Regions from separate parts of the Streptomyces sp. NPDC096046 genome, predicted to be linked through region 3. Evidence: riboswitches for the same ligand, from Rfam matches in the RefSeq annotation. Region 3 holds a riboswitch; each other region holds the start of a gene.
The links. Region 3 has a riboswitch for cyclic di-AMP ahead of ABTX62_RS14820 (transglycosylase SLT domain-containing protein). Riboswitches for the same ligand answer to the same signal wherever they lie in the genome.
Positions count from the first base shown of each region.

Region 1: linked by a shared signal. The riboswitch ahead of ABTX62_RS22605 (M23 family metallopeptidase) and the one ahead of ABTX62_RS14820 (transglycosylase SLT domain-containing protein) in region 3 are both predicted to bind cyclic di-AMP.
Region 2: linked by a shared signal. The riboswitch ahead of ABTX62_RS19260 (transglycosylase family protein) and the one ahead of ABTX62_RS14820 (transglycosylase SLT domain-containing protein) in region 3 are both predicted to bind cyclic di-AMP.

Region 1 is NZ_JBEOSZ010000026.1:39,649-46,528, forward strand. It holds gene ABTX62_RS22595 (SGNH/GDSL hydrolase family protein) at 56-841, opposite strand; gene ABTX62_RS22600 (DUF6250 domain-containing protein) at 987-1,703, opposite strand; gene ABTX62_RS22605 (M23 family metallopeptidase) at 1,872-2,813, opposite strand; cyclic di-AMP (ydaO/yuaA leader) riboswitch at 2,818-2,972, opposite strand; gene ABTX62_RS22610 (alpha-galactosidase) at 3,288-5,363, opposite strand; gene ABTX62_RS22615 (tyrosine-protein phosphatase) at 5,543-6,340, shown strand; gene ABTX62_RS22620 (DUF6126 family protein) at 6,360-6,479, opposite strand; gene ABTX62_RS22625 (helix-turn-helix domain-containing protein) at 6,476-6,880, opposite strand, start outside.
Region 2 is NZ_JBEOSZ010000020.1:65,868-72,747, forward strand. It holds gene eno (phosphopyruvate hydratase) at 1-1,185, opposite strand, end outside; gene ABTX62_RS19260 (transglycosylase family protein) at 1,449-2,177, opposite strand; cyclic di-AMP (ydaO/yuaA leader) riboswitch at 2,182-2,348, opposite strand; gene ABTX62_RS19265 (transglycosylase family protein) at 2,577-3,545, opposite strand; gene ABTX62_RS19270 (cytochrome P450 family protein) at 3,667-4,965, opposite strand; gene ABTX62_RS19275 (nucleoside triphosphate pyrophosphohydrolase) at 5,256-6,281, opposite strand; gene ABTX62_RS19280 (SurA N-terminal domain-containing protein) at 6,368-6,880, opposite strand, start outside.
Region 3 is NZ_JBEOSZ010000014.1:33-6,912, reverse strand. It holds gene ABTX62_RS14840 (polysaccharide deacetylase family protein) at 76-948, opposite strand; gene ABTX62_RS14835 (glycosyltransferase family 2 protein) at 945-2,246, opposite strand; gene ABTX62_RS14830 (GNAT family N-acetyltransferase) at 2,282-3,367, opposite strand; gene ABTX62_RS14825 (HAD family hydrolase) at 3,540-4,388, shown strand; gene ABTX62_RS14820 (transglycosylase SLT domain-containing protein) at 4,352-5,131, opposite strand; cyclic di-AMP (ydaO/yuaA leader) riboswitch at 5,135-5,304, opposite strand; gene ABTX62_RS14815 (polyprenyl synthetase family protein) at 5,814-6,824, shown strand.

The DNA.
Region 1 (6,880 bases), on a different contig from region 3:
CGGCGACAGCGCCCCCTTGGCCGTCGGCACGGCCCTCACGCGCAGTGAACCGCTCTCACGCCACCGTTGCGATCCGCATCCTGATGTCGTCCGGCGACAGCGCCCCCTTGGCCGTCACATGGTCGCCCGACGACTCTCCGCGCAATCGGCGCCCGATCCACGGCACCAGGAAATCGCGCGCCCAGGCGACGTTGTCCCGCCGCACGTCGAGAACGCCGCGCGGGGGCAGCGGAGGCCACGCCTGCTCGGGGTCGGCCGGCACGTCGAGGCCGAGCACCTGGCCCGCGCGGAGCGCCACGCGCGTGTGCCCCTCGGGGGACAGGTGCAGCCGGTCGGCGTCCCAGGCCCTGCGGTCCTGGACACTGCGCAGGGACCACAGGTCGAGCACCGGGCAGCCGTACCGGTCTGCGATGGCCCGGACGTGCCCGTTGTAGGTGGCGATCTTGCCGCGCAGGTGCCTGAGCACGGGCACGCCACGGGTGTCGAATCCGGTCGTCACCATGACCGTGCCGGATACCGCGGTGAGCTGGACCAGGGCCCGCTCGAAGCGCTCGGCGACCTCGTCGGGGTCGGTGCCGGGCCGGATGATGTCGTTGCCCCCGGCGCAGAACGAGACGAGGTCCGGGGCCATGGCGACGGCCCGCGGAACCTGGTCGGCCACGATCTGGTCGAGGAGCTTTCCGCGTACGGCGAGATTGGTGTACTGGAAGTCGCCCTCGGGCCTGCGGTCGGCGAGCAGGACGGCGAACCGGTCGGCCCAGCCGACGAACGCCCCGTCGGGGCCGGGATCACCCACGCCCTCGGTGAAGCTGTCCCCCACCGCTACGTACGACCCGATCACTACTCTGCTGTCACTCTTCGAATCGTCTGCCACAGCAGTCCATGATTCACCTTCGAATGTGACCTACGCGACCGTAGGAAGGGATTGACTGGCGGTGAGATAAGCCACTTTCCAAGGGTTCGTCAACTTCGGAATACACCGCTCGTCAGGGATGTTTCCGAGTGAACCGCCAGACCCGGAATCCGCTGATCCGAAAATGGCTCCAGACGGTCCGGAAGGCGAAATGCCCGCTCGTGTACGGCTGCGGGTCGAGGTGACCGAAGACGAGTCGCCCGTTGTTCCACCACTGGACCGTGGAGCCGTCGGAGACGATGCGGACCCGGTTCGGCTCGTTGGGCACCAGCAGCGGCTCGGCGTAGTCGAGGAGCAGGGGGCGGACACCGGGCTGACCGACGTAACGGCGCAGCCTGGTCGTGGTGTTGTGGTTGGCGCCGTAGCCCGCGTAGTACGCCGTGAGGTGGTCGTACTCGTCGAAGGCCCCGGCGCGCGGTGTGGCGAGGAGATCCTCCGGGGAGCGGACGTCGGTCGCGTTCCAGAAGTTGTTCAGGTCCGAGACCCGGTCGTTCACCCCGCCCGCGGAGACCGGGGTCGCGGTGTATTCGAGAAGGTACGGCCCTTCGAGCCGCTGCCTGAACCACACGGTAGCGCCGCTCGGTACGTCGATCTCCAGGATGCCGCGGGAGGCGGTGACGGTACCGCCGCCCTGGAGTTCGGTCGCCCACTGCCCGAGGCCGTGACAGAAATCGTCGCGGGCGACGAGGCGGCGATGACGGGAGGCGGCGTGCGCGCCGCCCGTCGGGGAGACGACCGCCAGGGCGGCTCCGGCGGACAGGGCTGCGAACGTTCTGCGGGTGGTCGGCACGGGACACAGCTCCTTCAGAAAGCGCTTGCACTCTCGACGTGATCACTGTGTCCCAACTGCCGCCCGCTGTCGATCCCTTGAGGCGATCGACACGGACAGGCCGAAGGCCGGACCCGGGATCGGGGTCCGGCCTTCGGTCGCGTGTCAGGCAGGTGGTCGTGCGGTCGGTCAGCCGACGGAGACGCCGTGCGAGCGCAGGAAGGCGACCGGGTCCACGTCCGAGCCGTAGTCCGGCGTGGTGCGGATCTCGAAGTGCAGGTGCGGTCCGGTCACGTTGCCGGTGGCGCCCGACAGGCCGATCTGCTGCCCGGCGGTCACGGTCTGGCCGGCCGAGACGGAGAGCTGGGACAGGTGGGCGTACTGGGCGTAGTAGCCGTCGGCGAGCTTGATGACGACCTGGTTGCCGTAGGCGCCGCCCCAGCCGGCGGAGACGACGGTGCCCGCGCCGACGGCCTTGAGGGAGGTGCCGGTCGGGACGACGAAGTCGACACCGGTGTGGTAACCGCTGGACCACATGCTGCCGGACATGCGGTACGGGGTACCGACGGTGGCACCGGCCACCGGGAGGCTGTAGCCACTGGAGTTGCTCTGGGCGGCGGGCCCGGCGGCGGGCTTGGCGGCGGCCGGCTTCGCGGCGGTCTCCGCCTTCGGGGCCGACTCGGCGGCGGACGGCTTGGCGGCCGAGGGCTTCGCGGCCGAGGCCTTCGGCGCGGACGGGGCCGAGGCCTTGGGCGCGCTCGCGGCCTTCTTGCCGATCGACAGCTTCAGGCCCGGGTGGATCAGCGACGGGTCGGAGCCGACGGCGTCACGGTTGTCCGCGTAGAGCTTCTTCCAGCCGCCGCTGACGTGCTGGTCGTCGGCGATCTTCGCGAGGTAGTCGCCGGCCTTCACGGTGTACGTGTGGGCGCCGGTGGCCTTGCCGGCGGCCTTCTCGCCGGCGGCCGGAGCCGACTGGACGGCCTTGTCCGGAGCCGACTGCGGGGTGGCGGCGTGGGCGCCGGTGGCCCCCATGAGCGGCAGGGCGAGAGCGGCCCCGCCCGTTCCGGCGACGGCGATGGAGCGGGTGAAACGCTGGGTCTTGGGGCGGCGGTGCTTACCCTTCGCGGGCATGACGAATTCCTCTCCGTCGCCTGCGAGGTGAGCTGTCGGGTGCGGGCTGGAGATGCCCGGTCGCGCCGAGGCGCGACTTAACCCCAAGCCGTTCCGGGAACCGGAACAGGCGTCTTACCTGTGGGTCCCCCGCTCCTGCCGTACGTCGGGTCAGTGTGTGGGGCTCCGGGCGGCGGCAGGATTAGGCGTCCGTCCGGATGGGTGTGGAACGTAAGCGACCAAGACGCAATGGGACAAGCTTGCGGTTGCCCGCGACGGTGTTTTCCTCGACGCGCCGACACACATGCCGTCACCGAGCGTGGATGACCGATCTTCCGCTTTTCTCAATGACCCTTGCCGCCATGGAAATTACGTGAACATGGCAGCAACGCATCGTCACGAATATGACGATGGTCACGCACCCCGACCTCATCCCCCTTACGATCGGGGCACGTTACCCCATAGCAGCCGAAACTCCCTATTCGGGCAGAACGACTACTTGCGCCTAAGACGGACGACAGTGGCGTCGAAATCTCCGCTCAGGCCGACCCGCAATCCGTGGTGCAGCAGCACGGCCCCTCGATGAACTTCGCCCGTTTCGAGGCATTCGTACGCCGCTGTCGGGTCAAGGCCGCGCAGCCGCAGCGTCGGCACGGGCTCGCCGTAGTGCTGCGCCTGGAGCCAGGCGAGGACGACGGTCTCCGCGCCGAGGACATACTGCACGGCGCTCAGGCCGCCCTCCGGGGGCCGCAGCCGGTACAGGTCGCCGCGCTGCACCACGGGCCGGATCTCCTTGTACAGCCCCACCCACCGCTCCGCCTCGGCGAGCTCTTCCGGCGTCCACCGCGTGAGGTCGCCGCCGACCCCGAGCACCCCGGCCATGGCGCTGACGAATCGGAACCGCAGGGAACTGGCCCGGTGGTTGAGCATGGCGTTCGGACTGTCGGTGACCCAGGCGGCCATGACCCGGGCCGGGTGGAGCTGGCTGAAGCCGTGCTGGATGGCGAGCCGGTCGAGGGGGTCGGTGTTGTCGGAGGTCCACACCTGGTCCGTACGGCTCAGCACCCCGAGGTCGATCCGGCCGCCGCCGCCCGAGCAGGACTCGAAGGCCACACCCGGGTGGGCGGCCCGCAGCCGGTCCAGCAGGGCGTACAGGCCGCGCACGTGGTCGACCCACAGTCGCTGCGGGTAGGGGTCGTCCGGCCACCCGGCGTCGGTGAAGCAGCGGTTGAAGTCCCACTTCACGTAGTCGACCGGCGCGCCGGAGAGGAGCCCGTCGAGCTGCTCCCACAGGTACTCCCGGACGTCCTCCCGAGCCAGGTTGAGGACGAGCTGATTGCGGAACTCCGTCCTCTTTCGTCCTGGTTGGTACTGCACCCAGTCCGGGTGCGCCCGGTACAGGTCGCTGTCCGGGTTGACCATCTCGGGCTCGACCCAGATGCCGAACCGCATGCCGAGGCCGTGCACGTGGTCGGCGAGCGGCTTCAGCCCGCCCGGGAAGCGGTCGGGATTGGGGGTCCAGTCGCCCAGCCCGGCCCGGTCGCTGGTGCGCGCCCCGAACCAGCCGTCGTCGACCACGAACAGCTCGACGCCCAGGGCGGCGGCCCGCTCGGCGAGCGCCCGCTGCTGCTCCTCGGAGATGTCGAACTCGGTGGCCTCCCAGGAGTTGAACAGCACCGGCCGGTCCTGCTCGGCGTCCGGGATCACATACGCCCGCTGATAGGCGTGCCAGGCGCGGCTCGCCCCGCCGAAACCGCCGTCGCTCCAGAGCCCGGCGAAGACAGGGGTCGTGTACGACTCCCCGGTGCCGAGCATCAGCAGGCCGGAGTCGTCGTAGCCGGCCCCGCCGGTGATCTGCACGCGGGCGTCGGGGAGCCGGGCCACGGCGATGCGCCAGGAGCCGGACCAGCCGAGGGCGCAGCCGTAGACCTCGCCGTGCTCCTCGGTGGCGTCGGTGTCGAGGGCGACCCAGGGCAGGTGCTGGTGGGAGGTGTGGCCGCGGCGGCTGCCGATGACCTTCTCCCCGTGGGTGAGGCCGGAGCGCGTCAGCCGGGACTCGGCACCCCAGCGGCCGTGCAGCTGCGACAGTCGCCAGGCGTCCCGGTCGGGCAGGGTCCAGGTCGCGGAGTCGGCGCGCAGCAGCTCGACGGCCGGTCCCCGGTTGTCGACGGTCACCCAGCGCTCGACGACGTCCGCCCCGGAGCGCACCCGGTAGTGCAGCGTGACGGCCAGGTCGCCGTCGCGGAACCGGAGCCGCAGTTCGTCGTCCTCCGTGTCGTGCCCCTCGAAGACCCACTCGGTGCCGCGCCGCTCGGCCGTGCGCATTGACAGGGCGGGGCGGACGAAACGGGGGCCGCCCTCGACCGGGTACTCCTCGCGTCCGTCGAGCGGGGACTCGAAGGGCCAGTAGTCCGGAAGCGGCCGCACGGCGAGGGCCTCGGCGTCGGCGAGGCCGATCCGGGGACCCCAGTGCAGGTGCAGCAGCTCGTCCCGGTCGGTGACATGGACGGCGTAGCTGCTGGCCGGCCCGGAGAGCACCCATGTACGACCGTCTTCGGAGATCTCCAGCATCATGCCCTCACAGATTCGAACAAGCCCGATCAGTGCCGACCAGGCGGCAACATCATCGAGTGCGGTGGGGCCTGCGGGCAACGCCTGTGGACAACTCATTGCCCCAGGCAGGCATGTCGTATCGTCGAGTGACGCCCGCCGACGAGCCGCGCCGGCGGCGCCGAAGGGGAGGAGCCCTCGTGACACAGCAGGTCCCGTCGACCGAGCCCGAGCTGGCCGGAGTGCGCAACTTCCGCGATGTGGGCGGACTTCCGACCGTGGACGGCCGACGGGTGCGGCACGGGGTGCTGTTCCGCAGTGGCCATCTCGCCCACGCGACCGGGGAGGACGCCGCTTTCCTGACCACCCTGGGCCTGCACACGATCTTCGACTTCCGCAACGCGGCCGACCAGAAGCTCGAGGGGCCGGACGTCGAGCTGCCCGGCGTGCGCAATGTGAACCTGCCGTTGAGCGACCCGGCCGACGGCGCCGAGTTCTGGAAGATGGTCCGCGACGGCGACCTGGACCAGCTGCGCGCGATCCTCGCGGACGGCAAGGGCGCGGACCGGATGATCGCCTCGTACCGCATGATCGTCAAGGAGCGCACGGGCGAGCACTCCCGGGTGCTGCACGCGCTCGCGCAGGACAGCGTTCCCGCGCTGATGCACTGCGCGGCGGGCAAGGACCGCGCGGGTCTGTCCGTCGCCGTGACACTGCTCGCGGTGGGCGTGCAGCGCGAGGCGATCGTCGAGGACTACCTGAAGTCGAACGCCAAGCACCGCCGTTACAAGGTGCACCGCAGCAGCTCCGTCGCCTCGGCCTACTCCCCCGAGGTCATGGAGCTGCTCAGCCCCCTCTTCGACGCGCGCGCCGAGTACTTGGAGACGGCCTTCGACACCATCGAGGAGACCTGGGGCGGGGTCGACGCCTATCTGGAGCAGGGGCTGCGGCTCAGCCCGGAGACCCGGGAGCGGCTGCGCGAGCGGCTCCTCGACTGAGTCGCCGCCCGGGGACGGGCTACTTCGCCCCGACCTCGAACAGCAGGTACACGAACGCGGCGAAGATGTGGCCGGCGATGAGGTAGACGAACAGCCTCACCCACAGGGCGCGGGGGAACTTCTCCTCCAGGTCGCTCATGACAGGTCTCCGGGGGTGGGGCCCAGGCACAGGGCGGCCGTGGGGCTCTGCAGCAGGGTGTGGACGAACAGCAGCTCGACGCCGTCGTGGTCCTCGGCGGCGATCCGGTGCGGGGTGAGCGAGTCGAAGTGGGCGCTGTCGCCGGCCGCCAGCCGGTGGGTGGTGTCACCGAGGCGCAGCCGCAGCCGGCCGCGCAGCACATGCAGCCACTCCTCACCGGGATGGACGCGCACGACGTCGCCCTGGGAGCCGTAGGGGACGTGGACGCGCAGGGCCTGCATCCCACGGCCGGGGGCACCGGCCTGCCAGTACGTCCAGCCGCCCGCCGCGGTCGGTTCCATGTCGGCCGCGCGGATGACGGCGTCCCGGCCGGCGACCGTCTCGCCGAGCAGCTCGGCGAC
Region 2 (6,880 bases), on a different contig from region 3:
GCGCTCGGAGCGGGCCGGGGCGCCGGTCTTGATCTGGCCGCAGTTGGTGGCCACGGCCAGGTCGGCGATGGTGACGTCCTCGGTCTCGCCGGAGCGGTGGGACATCATGCACTTGAAGCCGCTGCGCTGGGCCAGCTCGACGGCGTCCAGGGTCTCGGTCAGCGAACCGATCTGGTTGACCTTGACCAGGAGCGCGTTGGCCGCGCCTTCCTCGATGCCGCGGGCGAGACGCTCGGGGTTGGTGACGAACAGGTCGTCGCCGACGAGCTGGACCTTGTCACCGAGCTTGTCGGTGATGGTCTTCCAGCCCTCCCAGTCGTCCTCGAACAGCGGGTCCTCGATGGAGACCAGCGGGTAGGCGTCGACGAGCTCCGCGTAGTACTCGGTCATCTCGGCCGCCGAGCGGTCCTTGCCCTCGAAGGTGTAGACGCCGTCCTTGTAGAACTCGGAGGCGGCGACGTCGAGGGCGAGGGCGATCTGCTCGCCGGGGGTGTAACCGGCTTCCTTGATCGCCTCGAGGATGAGGTCAAGGGCCTCGCGGTTGGAGCCGAGGTTCGGGGCGAAGCCGCCCTCGTCGCCGAGGCCGGTGGCCAGGCCCTTGCTCTTCAGGACCTTCTTCAGCGTGTGGTAGACCTCGGCGCCCCAGCGCAGGGCCTCGGAGAAGGACTCCGCGCCGATCGGGGCGATCATGAACTCCTGGATGTCCACGTTGGAGTCGGCGTGCGAGCCGCCGTTCAGGATGTTCATCATCGGCACCGGCAGCAGGTGCGCGTTGGGGCCGCCCAGGTAGCGGAACAGCGGCAGGTCGCTGGCCTCGGAGGCGGCGTGGGCGACGGCGAGGGAGACGCCGAGGATCGCGTTGGCGCCGAGGGAGCCCTTGTTGTCGGTGGCGTCCAGGTCGAACATCGCCTGGTCGATCAGACGCTGCTCGGTGGCGTCGTAGCCGACCAGCTCCGGGCCGATCTGCTCGATGACCGCCAGGACGGCCTTCTCCACACCCTTGCCGAGGTAGCGGTTCGAGTCGCCGTCGCGGAGCTCGATGGCCTCGAAGGCGCCCGTGGAGGCGCCGGACGGGACGGCGGCACGACCGGTGCTGCCGTCGTCGAGGCCGACCTCGACCTCGACCGTGGGGTTGCCTCGGGAGTCCAGGATTTCCCGGGCTACGACGACGTCGATGGACGGCACGAGCATCTCCTTCTTGGATGTGACGCGGTGACGCGGGTCGCGTGGACCCTGCGAGGTGCGGGCCGTGGTGGCTCGCGACATGAGCCTAACCGGCTCCGGGCGATCGGCCACCGGGTCGCCCACCCCATGGACAGAACCGAGAGTAAATTGTTTCCGAACGGAACAAAGCCCGTTGCCGAAAAACCCCCGCCCCGGCGCGTACGGGGGACGACGCACCGGGGCGGGGAGCACGAGGACCCTGGGCGGGTCCGGCAAGCCGCTGCTTACTTCAGGTGCAGCTGCTGGCCCGGGTAGATGAGGTCGGCGTCCTCGACGATGTCCTTGTTCAGCTGGAACAGCTTCTCCCAGCCGCCCTTGACCTTCTCGTCCGCGGCGATCGAGCTGAGGGTGTCGCCCTTGACGACCTTGTACTCGCCGTCGCCCTTCTTGACCTTCTTGCCGGTCGGCGTGGTGACGGTCTTCTTGGCGGCCGGGCGCTCGTCGGAGCGGGAAGCCGGCTGCTGCTCGGTCTGGCGGGTCTCGGTGCTCTGCCCGCTCTGCTGCGAGGAGCCGCCGGAGTTGCTGGAGGAGCCGCCGGAGTTGCTGGTGGAGCCGCTGGAGGAGCCGCCGCCGGTGTAACCGGCGCTCGACAGGCCCTTGCCGCAGACCGGCCAGGCACCCTTGCCCTGGCCCGCGAGGACCTTCTCGGCGATCTCGATCTGCTGGGCCTTGGTGGCCTGGTCGGCGGTGGAGGCGTACTTCGTGCCGCCGTAGCCGGCCCAGGTGGAGGCGGAGAACTGCAGACCGCCGTAGTAACCGTTGCCGGTGTTGATGGACCAGTTGCCGCCGGACTCGCACTGGGCGACGGCGTCCCACTCGGAGGCGGTGGCGGCGGAGGCGTTGCCGGCCGCCATCAGCGGGGCGGCGACGGCGGCACCGGTGACACCGGCGATGGCGATGGCGCGCGTGGCCTTGGACGGACGGCGGTGCGTGCCCTTACCGGAAAACAGCATGGAGAGATCCCCTCACCGACGCCTGCGAGGTGAGCTGTCGGGTTCGGGCCGGTTGAGTTGCCCGGCCGCGCCCCTCCCGGGACACGGCTTCACCCCAAGCCCTTCCGGCACAACCGGCCGGTCGGGCACTTACCTTGGGTCCCCCGCTCCTGCCTACGGCGCTTGACGCGACGACTGTTCCCGTACCGCCGCTGGCAGGATTCGGCGTTGCGGCAGCCGGGGCTCGCGGTGACGAGCGATCACGACCGTAGACACGCGATCCACGGAATTTCAAAGACGATCAGGGCTTCTGAGATCTATCTCTCACGGGCCTCAAACGGGACATTCGACGCGAAACGTGACGTGAACTCACCCGCTTTCGGGGTGACTTCGGCCGTGGTTTCCGCACTGCCCGAACGGCTACCCCTCGTCCGCTTCGACCCCTGTCGTGAGCGTCTGACCGGGGAGGATGAGGTTCGGGTCGGTACCGACGGCCTGCTCGCCCCCGTCGTCGAGGGAGTTCCATCCGCCGTCGACGTCAAGGGAGTCGGCGATGGACCAGAGACTGTCGCCCACGCCGACGATGTAGGAGCCCTCGGACGCGCCCCGGGAGGCGTCACCGGGCGAGGCGTGGCGGCCCGAGGGCGCGCCCTCACGGCCGCCCGCGGAGGCGGCGTCCTCCTCGGCGCTGGGGCCGCGGTGACGGCCGGAGCCGGTGTCCGTCGGGGCCGAAGAGTCGCCGCCCCGGCGGGAGTTGCCGGACTCGTCACCGCCGGGGGTGGCGGAGGGAGAGCCGTCGGGCTTCCGATCCTGCTTCTGCCCCTGCTCCCGAGAGGCGGAATCAGACGACTTGCCCGACTTGGAGGTCTCGTCCTTCTGGATCGACTGCGCGTCGGGCGACGACGAAGGGCTCGCGGAAGGCTCCGCGGAAGAGGACGACTCGTAGCCGTCGAGCAGACCGGGCGAGTCCACCTCACCGGATGCTTCGGACGAGTCGGAGGCTCCCGACCCCTCGTCCTGCTGGAGGCCGGAGAGCAGTCCGCAGGTACGCCACGCGCCGACCCCCTGGTCGGCGAGGATTCTCTCGGCCACGGATATCTGCTGGGAGCGACTGGCCAGGTCGGCGCTCGCGGCGTACTCGAGGCCGCCGTGGTTCTCCCAGTCCTCCTGGGACAACTGCAGGCCGCCGTAGTAGCCGTTGCCGCTGTTCTGGCTCCACGCGCCGCCGGTCTCGCAGTCCGCGATCCGGTCCCAGGTCGTGCCGTCGGCCGCGCTGGCACCGGAGGCCCCGAGGAGTGGGATCGCGATGGCGGAGCCGGTCACTCCGGCCGCCACGAGGAGAGCCGGAGCCTGGCGGGGGCGACGGTGCCGACCGTTCCCGGAGAGCATACGGAGACCTTTCACACGACAGCGGTGACCGACGCGTCCGGCATCCCGGCCGCGTTGATGGGTGAACGTATCGGCAGGAGATCACTTGTCACAAGTTAATGCCGCGCAGATCACGTGAAGATCACAGCTCTGATGTTTCGTCACGTCCGGCCGCCGCGAACTCCACCGGCAGGGTGCGCAGCCCGCGCATGATGAGGCCGCCGCGCCACCGCAGCTCGGCCGGATCCGCCGCGAGCCGGAGGTCCGGGAGGCGGGTGAGGAGGGTGGCGAGCGCGGTCTGGCCCTCCAGGCGGGCGAGTGGGGCGCCGAGGCAGTAGTGGATGCCGTGGCCGTACCCCAGGTGCTGGTTGTCGCGGCGGGCGAGGTCCAGCACGTCCGGATCGGCGAACCGCTCCGGGTCCCGGTCCGCGGCGGCCAGGACGACGAGAACCGGGTCGCCGGGCGCGATGTGCTGCCCGCCGAGGGTGAGGGGCTGCGTGGCGAAACGCCAGGTGGCGAGTTCGACGGGTCCGTCGAAGCGCAGGAGTTCCTCGACGGCGGTCTCCAGGAGGGCCGTTTCCCCGGCGGCGAGGGACGCCTGGAGCCGCGCCCGCTGTTCGGGGTGGGTGAGCAGGGCGTAGGTGCCGTTGCCGATCAGGTTCACGGTGGTCTCGAAACCGGCGAACAGCAGGATGAAGGCCATGGCCGCCGCCTCGTTCTCGGTGAGGTGCTCACCGTGGTCGGAGGCGCGGATGAGACCGGAGATGAGGTCCTCGCCGGGGGCGGGCTCGGCGGGCAGCGCCTCCCGCTTGCGGTGGATGAGGTCGGCGAGGTAGCCGCGCATCTTCTTCACCGACCGCGCCACGCCGCCCCTGGGACCGCCCTGGTGCCGGATCATCATGCCCGCCCAGTCGCGGAAGTCGTCCTGGTCCTCGCGGGGGACCCCGAGCAGGTCGCAGATGGCGTAGATGGGCAGCGGGAAGGCGAACTCGTGGATGAGGTCGGCGGACCCCTTCCGCGCGAACCCGTCGATGAGGGTGTCCGTGAGTTCCTGCACCCGTGGCGCGAACTCGGCGACCCGGCGGGGCGTGAACGCCTTGGACACCAGTCGCCGCAGCCGGGTGTGGTCCGGCGGATCGATGTTCAGCAGATGTGTCATCAGCTCGGCCTTGCGCTCCCCGGGGATTCCGGTCTTGCCCTTGGCGTGCGCCGGTTCGTCGTGATGCGCCGGGTTCTTGGAGAGCCGGTGGTCGGCGAGCGTCTGCTTGGCGTCGGCGTACCGCGTGACCAGCCAGGCCTCCACGCCGCTGGGAAGCCGCGTCTTGTGGACGGGACTGTGCTCGCGGAGCCAGGCGTAGGCGGGGTAGGGGTTGCTCGCGAACTCCCAGGTGAAGAGGTCGGGCGCGGTCGCGGGGGTGCGGGGCTGGGGCTGGTCGGTCACGCGTCGACCGTATCCGGCTTCCCGCCGCTTCCCGCCCCGCTTCCCGCCCCTCCCCTGCTGCCCGCTCCCCTTCCGTTCAGCCCTCGGACTCGGAGCGGGCCTTCCGTTAGCCCTCGGGCTCGGCACGGACCTTCCGTTCAACCCTCAGGCTCGGCACGGACCTCCCGTCAACCCTCGAAGTCGGCACGGACCTTCCGTTCAACCCTCAGGCTCGGCACGGACCTCCCGTCAACCCTCGAAGTCGGCACGGACCTTCCGTTCAGCCCTCGGACTCGGCGCGGACCTTCCGTTCAGCCCTCGCCCTCGGCCCGTCTGATCGCGTCGCGGTAGGCGCGGGCCGCCGCCCTCAGGGCCGCCTCCGGGTCCACGCCCTCGGACTCGGCGCGGACGGCCAGGGCGAGGAGCTCGTAGCCGATGCCCTCGACGGGCGGGAGCGGTATGTGCAGGTTCGCCGTGCGGGCGCGGGAGGCCAGCTTGGCGGCGAGGGCCAGACCGGGCTGGCCGAGGGGAATGCCCTCGGTGACCGAGGTGCGCCGCTTCTCGACCGCCTTGGTGCGCAGCCAGTGCTCCTTGACCTCCTCGGGGGTGGTGGCCGTCGCGTCGCCGAAGACATGCGGATGGCGGTGGATCAGCTTGGCGACGATGCCGCCGGCCACGTCGTCGATGGAGAAGGCCTCCTCCCCGTCCTCCGGGCGGCCCTCCTCGGCGATGCGGGCGTGGAAGACGACCTGGAGGAGGACGTCACCGAGCTCCTCGCGCAGTTCGTCGCGGTCGCCTTCCTCGATCGCCTCGACGAGTTCGTACGCCTCCTCGATGCCGTACTTCGCCAGGCCCTTGTGGGTCTGCTGCGAAGACCACGGGCATTCGACGCGGATGCGGTCCATGACCTGGACGAGGTCGAGGAGCCGGGCGCCCGGGAGGTCGTAGGAAGCGGGCAGCAGCTCCAGCTCGGGCATGGCGATACGGCCGGTACCGGCGAGGCGGGCCAGTCCGTCCGTCAGGACCGGTTCGCCCTCACCCGTCGCCACCACGACCACCGTGCGCCCCCCGGAGCAGGCGTCGACCAGCTCCTGGGCGGTGGGGGACGCCTCGTCGACCGGGATCCCCGCCTCGCGCAGATACGGCAGCTGCGGGTGTGCGCCGTCCGCGCACAGCACCCGGTCCGCCGCGTGCAGCGCCTGCCATGCGGGCCAGGAGAGCAGGCCGGGGGCGACGCGGTGGCTGGTGGTGAGCAGGATGATGCGGCCCGGGGCGGCGGCCGCGTCGGGAGCGGTCCGCTCGGGGCCCGGGGTGGCTTCGGGGCTGTTGGCGTTCACGGTTCGAAGCTATCCCACGCCGCCGACCGTCCTCGAAGTTGTCCACAGGGCCCCGGGAGCGGGTGCCCCGCATTCCGCCCCTGCTCCTACATACCCTGCGGGGTCGGTGCCGTCGTGACGTCCCGGACCCACGGCGTCTTGGCGTCGGCGCGGCTGCTCTTCTGGACGTCCCACGTGCCGTAGCGGGGGTTGAGGTCGATGTTCAGGTCCTTGGAGGCGTCGGAGAGGGCCTTCCAGAACTCGGGACGGTCGACGGTCGTGCCGAGCTTCTCGGCGAGCTTCTGGGCCTCCAGCTGGAGGCGGAGGCTCTCTTCGAGGCGCTGCGGCGGGATGCCGTACTGCCGGAGCCAGGCCGTCTCCAGCGCCTTGGCGCCGCCGGCCCGCTGTTCCAGGCCGGACCGCATCTGCTGGATCTCCTTGCGGGAGACGCTGACTCCGGCGTCGTCGGCGGCGCGGTGCAGCACCCGGTCCAGGACCATGGTGTGCAGGGTGTCGCGGGTGAGGGTGCCGGTCCTGGCGATGGCCTGCTGGTACTGGGCCTCGTTCTGCACGGCCGCCCGCTGGGCCGCGCGTACCTCGCCGACCCGCTCGTCCAGCTG
Region 3 (6,880 bases):
GACCCGTGCTCGACCAGCCGCAGGAGTGAGCCGTCGCCGACCCGTACCTGAACCAGCCACAGGAGTGAGCCGGGATCAGCCGGCGAACTCGGGCCCGTGCAGCACCGCACGGGCCCGCCGGTACCAGCGCCAGGCGATCGTCTTCGGCCCGTCGCGGTAGGGCGCCACCCGCGCGCCCGCCCCAGCCAGCCAGCTCTCGATGTCGGCGAGGGTGTGGGTGCGCCGGACGATGAGCCGGGCGATGCGGTACCGCTCGTCGCGGTCCGAGCTGAGCGCGTGCCGTACGGCGGTCGCCGTCTCGTAGCCGGCTCGGGCCGACATGGCCCGTACGCGGGGGCTGTTGTAGCCGTGCGGGTAGGCGAGGTGCCGTATCTCGTGCCCGAGGGCGTCCTCCAACACGGCCTTGGAGGTGCGCAGTTCGTACGCCAGGGCCTTGGCCGGCAGGGTGTCGAGCTGCGCGTGGGTGACGGTGTGACTGCCGATCTCCATGCCGGAACGTTCCAGCTCCGGCGCCCGGGCCAGGGTCATCATCGGGGCGGGCGGCAGCAGGCTGCGGCCTCCCGGGGCGATGGCCCCGGTGGTGAGGTAGGCGGTGGCCGGCAGCGCGCGTTCGGCCAGGGCCTCGGCGGTGGCGCCGGGCAGATCGGCGAACCCGTCGTCGAAGGTGAGCAGCACGGGCCGGGGCGGCAGCGGCGCCCGCCCGGCCAGGTGGTCGGCGACCGTGCTGATCGTGACGGGCGTACGGCCGCTGCGGACCACCGCGTCGAGGTGCGCGGCGAACTGCTTCGGCGTGACCGTGAACTCCGCTATCCAGTCCGGCGGATCGTCCGTCACGGAGTGGTACAGGAAGACGGGGATCGCGGGGGTGCAGGCACCGCCCGCCGCGGCTATCGGCCCCTCACCGTCCTGCGCACCCCGCTCCGCCCGGCCTCTGCCGTCCGTCTTCATCCCGCCCCCCGCGCTGTCTTCTCCCGAACGGGCGAGCGCAGGGCCCGCCGGGCCTTCAGATAGCCGACCGGCCCGTACACCATCCCGCGTCGCTGCAACCGCGACAGCCGCCGCGGCCAGGGATGGGTCCGCCCGTCGTGATCACCCGGCATTCCGGCGCGGTGCGCCGCGTCCGTCTCCCGCACGGCCGTCAGCGCACGGGCGTGGGCGAGGCCCCGGGGCAGCCGCGCGAGGAACGCCGGCAGCAGCGCGGGCCGGTTCACGAGCACCGCGGTGAGATACGCCGTGAGCCCGGCGCCGTAGCCGTACGCCTGGGTCTCCAGGTCCCGCCAGGTCTCCCGGTGGTGGTGCCACACCAGGGCGTACGGCGTGTAGCGCAGCCGGTGACCCTCCGCCAGGACGCGCACGAAACCGTAGAGGTCGTCCCCGCCCCGGGCGGCCGTCCCGGCGCCGGTGGCCGGGTCGAAACCGCCGACGGAACGCAGCACCGCGGTGCGGAACGCCATGTTCGCGCCCGATCCGAACCGCCCCGCCGTGAACGGGAACAGCGGCTCGTCGCCCGGCGGGCTCGCCGGGTCGTACGTCCTTGGAGTGAAGCCCTTCGCGAAGCCGCCGTGGCTCTCCAGCAGCACCTGGGCCGGAGTGGTCAGCCGCGCGGGCAGGATCAGCCCGGTGCTGCACCCGAGCCGGGCGTCGGCGGCGAAGGGCGCGGTCAGCTCGGTCAGCCAGCGCGGGTCGGCGACCACGTCGTCGTCGGTGAAGGCGACCACCTCGCCGCCCACGGCGTCCAGCCCGGCGTTGTGCGCGCCCGCGAGCCCCGGAACAGGCTCACGGACGTACCGCACGCGTTCGGCGTACTTCCGCTCGATCAGCTCCCGTGTCTCGTTCGTGACGGGCGCGTTGTCGACGACGACGATCTCGAACCGCGGATGGTCCTGCGCCAGCAGCGAGTCCAGCGCCCGCGCCAGTTGCCCGGCACGTTCCCGCGTCGCGACGACGACACTCGTGTACGGGGGCTCCCCGGGCTCGCCGAAGACGGCCGTCCGGCACTCCGCCCGGGCCCGCCCCGCCAGCACGGCAGTCGGATCCGCCCCCTCCGGCACCCGCCCGAGCAGCGTGCCCACGGGCCGGCCGCCCCTCCTGACCAGCGCGAACACCGCTCCGTACGTCACCGGCGGACTCCCCGGGCCCGGTCTGAGCACCGCCTCGTCCCCGTCGAGGTCCAGCTCGGCGACCTGCACCGCCCCGATGTCCAGGAACCGCCGTATCTCCTCCCGCGCACGCGCCGAACGGGCCACGCGCCCACCCCCCTTGTGTCGGATACGCCTTGCGTTCAGGTGCGGCGCAGCCGGGCCGCGCCCTTCAGTGCCCGCGCCGCCAGCGAGGCGAGCCGCGGCCGGCCGCGGACGAAGCGGTGCGCGCGGCGCGCCGGCTCGCGGCTCAGCCAGTGCAGCGCCGCGCCCGCCCCCGGCCGCGTCACCGCCCCCTCGTACACGGGCAGTTCGCCCGTCTTCAGCGCGTCCTTGTACGCGGCCGTGCCCCGCCCCAGATCGAGCATGCCGACGCCGGCGGCGGCCGCCGCCTCGGCCATGCGCAGGTGCAGCACCAGACCCGGCGAGAACTTCGCGAACTCCGGGTCGTAGGCCGGGAACCAGCAGGCCAGCACCGAGGCCGAGCGCAGCCCGAAGTGGGCGGCGACGGGCCGCTCACCGGCGTACAGCACGGACAGGGTGCCGCTGCACTCCGGCGCCCGGGTCCGGGCCAGCCGTCCGACGAGCCGGGTGATCCACTCCTGGGCGAACCGGTCCCGGCGGCCTGTCCTGCGGTACTGCGCCGACTTCCACGCCATGAGGGTGCGCAGCGCGGTGGGGTCGCGTTCGTCGAACACGAACCGCAGCTCACCGGCCTGCCGGCGCAGCTTGCGCTCCTTGGCCAGCGTGGTCTTGAGGAACTTCGGCGACTGCGTGCGCAGCACCGACTCGTACGTCTCGTAGCCCTTCTCCACGTCGATGACGTAGGTGGCGTGCTCCTCGGCCGCGTACCGGACGAACAGCCGCTGCTCGGCCTCCAGATTGTCGAAGGCGAAGCTCGACACCGAGCAGGCCTTCAGCAGGGCGCCCGTCTCCAGGTCCAGGCCCGGCCGCAGGATCGCGCCCTGCGCGTCCGAGACGCCGAGCCCGACCGCCCGGCCCTGCCCCAGCGGGCCCCGCTCATAGGGCAGGAAGCCGGCCGGCTCCGGCCCCTCGTACACCACGGCGACCCGGGCCCCCGGCCTGACCCGGCCGACGGCTTCGGTGAACTCCGGTTCCATGAAGGGGTTGCGCGGTGCCTCGGAGGCCGCGCGCAGCGCACGCCAGCGCTCCTTCTCCCCTGCGCCGAGCTCCCCGGGACCCGCCACGCGTATGCGCCCACTGCTCAACCTGACCCCCCGATCAAGTCCCCCCTGGACACATGGAAGGTACCGCTCTTTGCGGCCTCTCCGGTAGGTAGCGGAGCATGTTGTTGTCAACCGGTGCAGAGGCCTTCAACCGGGCAATCGGCGTCCGCCGTGTGATGAAACGAAGGGGGCGCGTTGTCCGTATTCTCTGATCATGGCCGCACCCCTCGCATATTCACTCATCGCCACCGATCTGGACGGGACGTTGCTGCGCGGCGACGACACCCTCTCCGACCGGTCTCTCGCCGTGCTCGCGCGGGTGGCGGACGCCGGTGCCCAGCACCTCGTGGTGACGGGCCGGCCGGCGCCGAGAGTGCGGCCGCTCCTGGACGACCTCGGATGCGGGGGGCTCGCGGTGTGCGGGCAGGGCGCGCAGGTGTACGACGCCGGCGCGGACCGGATGCTGTGGTCCATCACCCTGGACCGGGAACTGGCCGAGACGGCCCTCGGCAAGATCGAGGCCGAGGTGGGGCAGGTGTACGCGGCGGTCGACCAGGACGGGGTCGACGGGCTCACGCTGATCGAGCCGGGTTATCTCATGCCGCACCCGACGCTGCCCGCGGTGCGGGTCGACCGGCGCGACGACCTGTGGGGCGAGCCCATCAGCAAGGTGCTGCTGCGCCACCCCTACCTGTCGGACGACGAACTGGCGGCGACGGCCCGCTCGGTGGTGGGCTCACTGGCGACGGTGACGATGTCGGGGCCCGGCACGGTGGAACTCCAGCCGTGCGGGATCACCAAGGCGACGGGCCTGGCGCTGGCCGCCGAGCATCTGGGGCTGCGGCCGGCGGACACCATCGCCTTCGGTGACATGCCCAACGACATCCCGATGTTCGACTGGGCGGCGCACGGCGTGGCGATGGCCAACGGCCATCCCGAACTCAAGGCCGTGGCCGACGAGATCACGCTGTCGAACGAGGACGACGGCATCGCCGTCGTCCTCGAACGACTGCTGGGCGGGACGGCTCAGTACGGGCCGTTGACGTTGTCGATCGAGCCGTAGCGGTCGGCCGCGTAGTTGCAGGCCGCCGTGATGTTGGCGACCGGGTCGAACGGGTCCCACGACGTGCCGTCCACGTGGTAGGCCTGGAACGTCGGGTCGATGGTCTGGAGCAGGCCCTTGGACGGGGTGCCCTTGGCGGCGTTCGAGTCCCAGTTGTTGATCGCCTGCGGGTTGCCGGACGACTCGCGCATGATGTTGCGGTGGATGCCCTCGTAGGACCCGGGGATCCCCTTCTGCGCCATGATGTCCAGCGCTTCGCGGATCCAGCCGTCGAGGTTGTTCGCGTAGGTCTTCGCGGACGCCTGGGTGGCCTGGGCGACGCCCGTGGCGGGCTTCGCGGCCGGCTTGGCCGGGGCGGACGAGGGGGTCACCGTCTTCTTCGCGGCGGGCGCCTTGGTGGTCTTCACCGTCAGCTTCAGACCCGGGTGGATCAGCTTCGGGTTGTCGCCGACGGCGGCGCGGTTGTCCTTGTAGAGCTGCTTCCAGCCGCCCGAGACGTCGTACGTGTCCGCGATGCGGGCGAGCGAGTCGCCCTTGGTCACGGTGTACGTGAGGGACTTGGCGGGCTGGGCCGCCCGCGGCACGGACTGTGCGGCGGCGGGTGCGATCTGGGACTCGGCGGCGCTCGCGTGGGTGGCGCCGAGGAGCGGGAGGGTGAGTGCGGCTCCACCGGTGCCGACGGCGATGAAGCCTCGGGTCAGCGGGTTGGTTCCGGGGCGACGGTGCTTGCCTCGTGCGGGCATGGCGATATTCCTCTCCGGCGCCTGCGAGGTGAGCTGTCGGGTTCGGGCCGGGAGGTGCCCGGCCGCGTACGGCACTGTGTGCCGTGCGCGGCTTCACCCCGAGCCGTGCCGCTGTGCGGACCGGCGACTTACCTGGGTCCCCCGCTCCTGCCCTGCGTGAGTGAGTCGGTTCAGTGGGGAGTCCGGGCGGCGGCAGGATTAGGCGTCCGCCGGACAGGCCGGGAACGTATGCGAGAGCACATGTCGGGAACAAGCGCCTCAGTCACATATCACGCGGATGACCTTGGTCGGGACTGTTTGGGCTACTTGATCCTTTGCGCGAGCCAAGGCTCAACTGGCTTATCGGGGAAGGGGGTACGGGCCGGTGTGAGGCCGGGAGGAAAAAGCGGAAGAGGTGATTCAACTCACTGATCGCGAGCCGGAGGGGCAATTTCCATCAAGGGGAATTCACTTACTCAAAACGGCAAATCGGGCATATTTTGCTACCTTTGGGTAAGTCGATAAATATCTGTTCTTATGGGTTGATCGAAAACATAGCGGTCGTGATCGGATACCACCCGGCCTGTAACCACGGGCGCTGGCGGTGATCGAAACGTGACCGGATACGCTGACGTGAGTGAGGGCAGCGACCTATCGACAAACCGCGTAATCACCGGCAGACACAGCAGACAGGAGACCCCTCGTGACCGACGTCGGGCCGTTCGGGCTGAGCGTGCGGGACCAGGCTCTGGAAGCCGATGTCCAGGCCGGACTGACGGCTGTCGAGGAAGGCTTGCTCGAGGCCACCAAGAGTGAGGTGCCCTTCATCACGGAGGCCGCCCAGCACCTGGTGCGGGCCGGTGGCAAGCGGTTCCGTCCGCTGCTCGTGATGCTCTCCGCCCAGTTCGGTGACCGGTACGCACCCGGGATCGTGCCGTCGGCCGTCGTCGTGGAGCTGACCCACCTCGCCACGCTGTACCACGACGACGTCATGGACGAGGCCGCCGTGCGCCGGGGCGTCGCGAGCGCGAACACCCGCTGGGGCAACTCCGTCGCGGTCCTCACCGGCGACTTCCTCTTCGCCCGTGCCTCGCACATCCTGGCCGACCTCGGCCCGGAGGCCGTGCGAGTGCAGGCCGAGGCGTTCGAGCGCCTGGTGACCGGCCAGATCCTGGAGACGGCCGGACCGCAGGACGGCCGCGACCCCATCGAGCACTACCTGGACGTGCTGGGCGGCAAGACCGGCTCGCTGGTCGCCGTCTCGTGCCGCTTCGGCGCGATGATGTCCGGCGCCGACGAGACGGTCGTGCACGTGCTGACCCAGTACGGCGAGCGGCTCGGCGTCGCCTTCCAGCTCGCCGACGACGTCCTGGACATCGCCTCCGACTCCCACGAGTCCGGCAAGACCCCCGGCACCGACCTGCGCGAGGGCATCCCCACCCTGCCGGTGCTGCGGCTGCGCGAGCGGGCGGCCCGGCTCGGGCTCGCCGAGGACATCGCCCTGTGCGAGCTGCTGGACTCCGACCTCACCGACGACGAACGGCACGCCGAGGCCCTGCGCCTGCTGCGGGCCCACCCGGCGCTGGAGCAGGCCCGGCGGGACACCGTCCGCTATGCCCAGGACGCCCGTTCGGCGCTGGCGCCCCTGAAGGAGTGCGCCGCGAAGACGGCGCTCCTGGAGCTGTGCGACGCGGTGGTGCACCGGGCCGGCTAGTGCCGCAGCAGGCAACGTTCGCCCCGTCGCGACGCCCGGCACGCACTCTCGCCGCA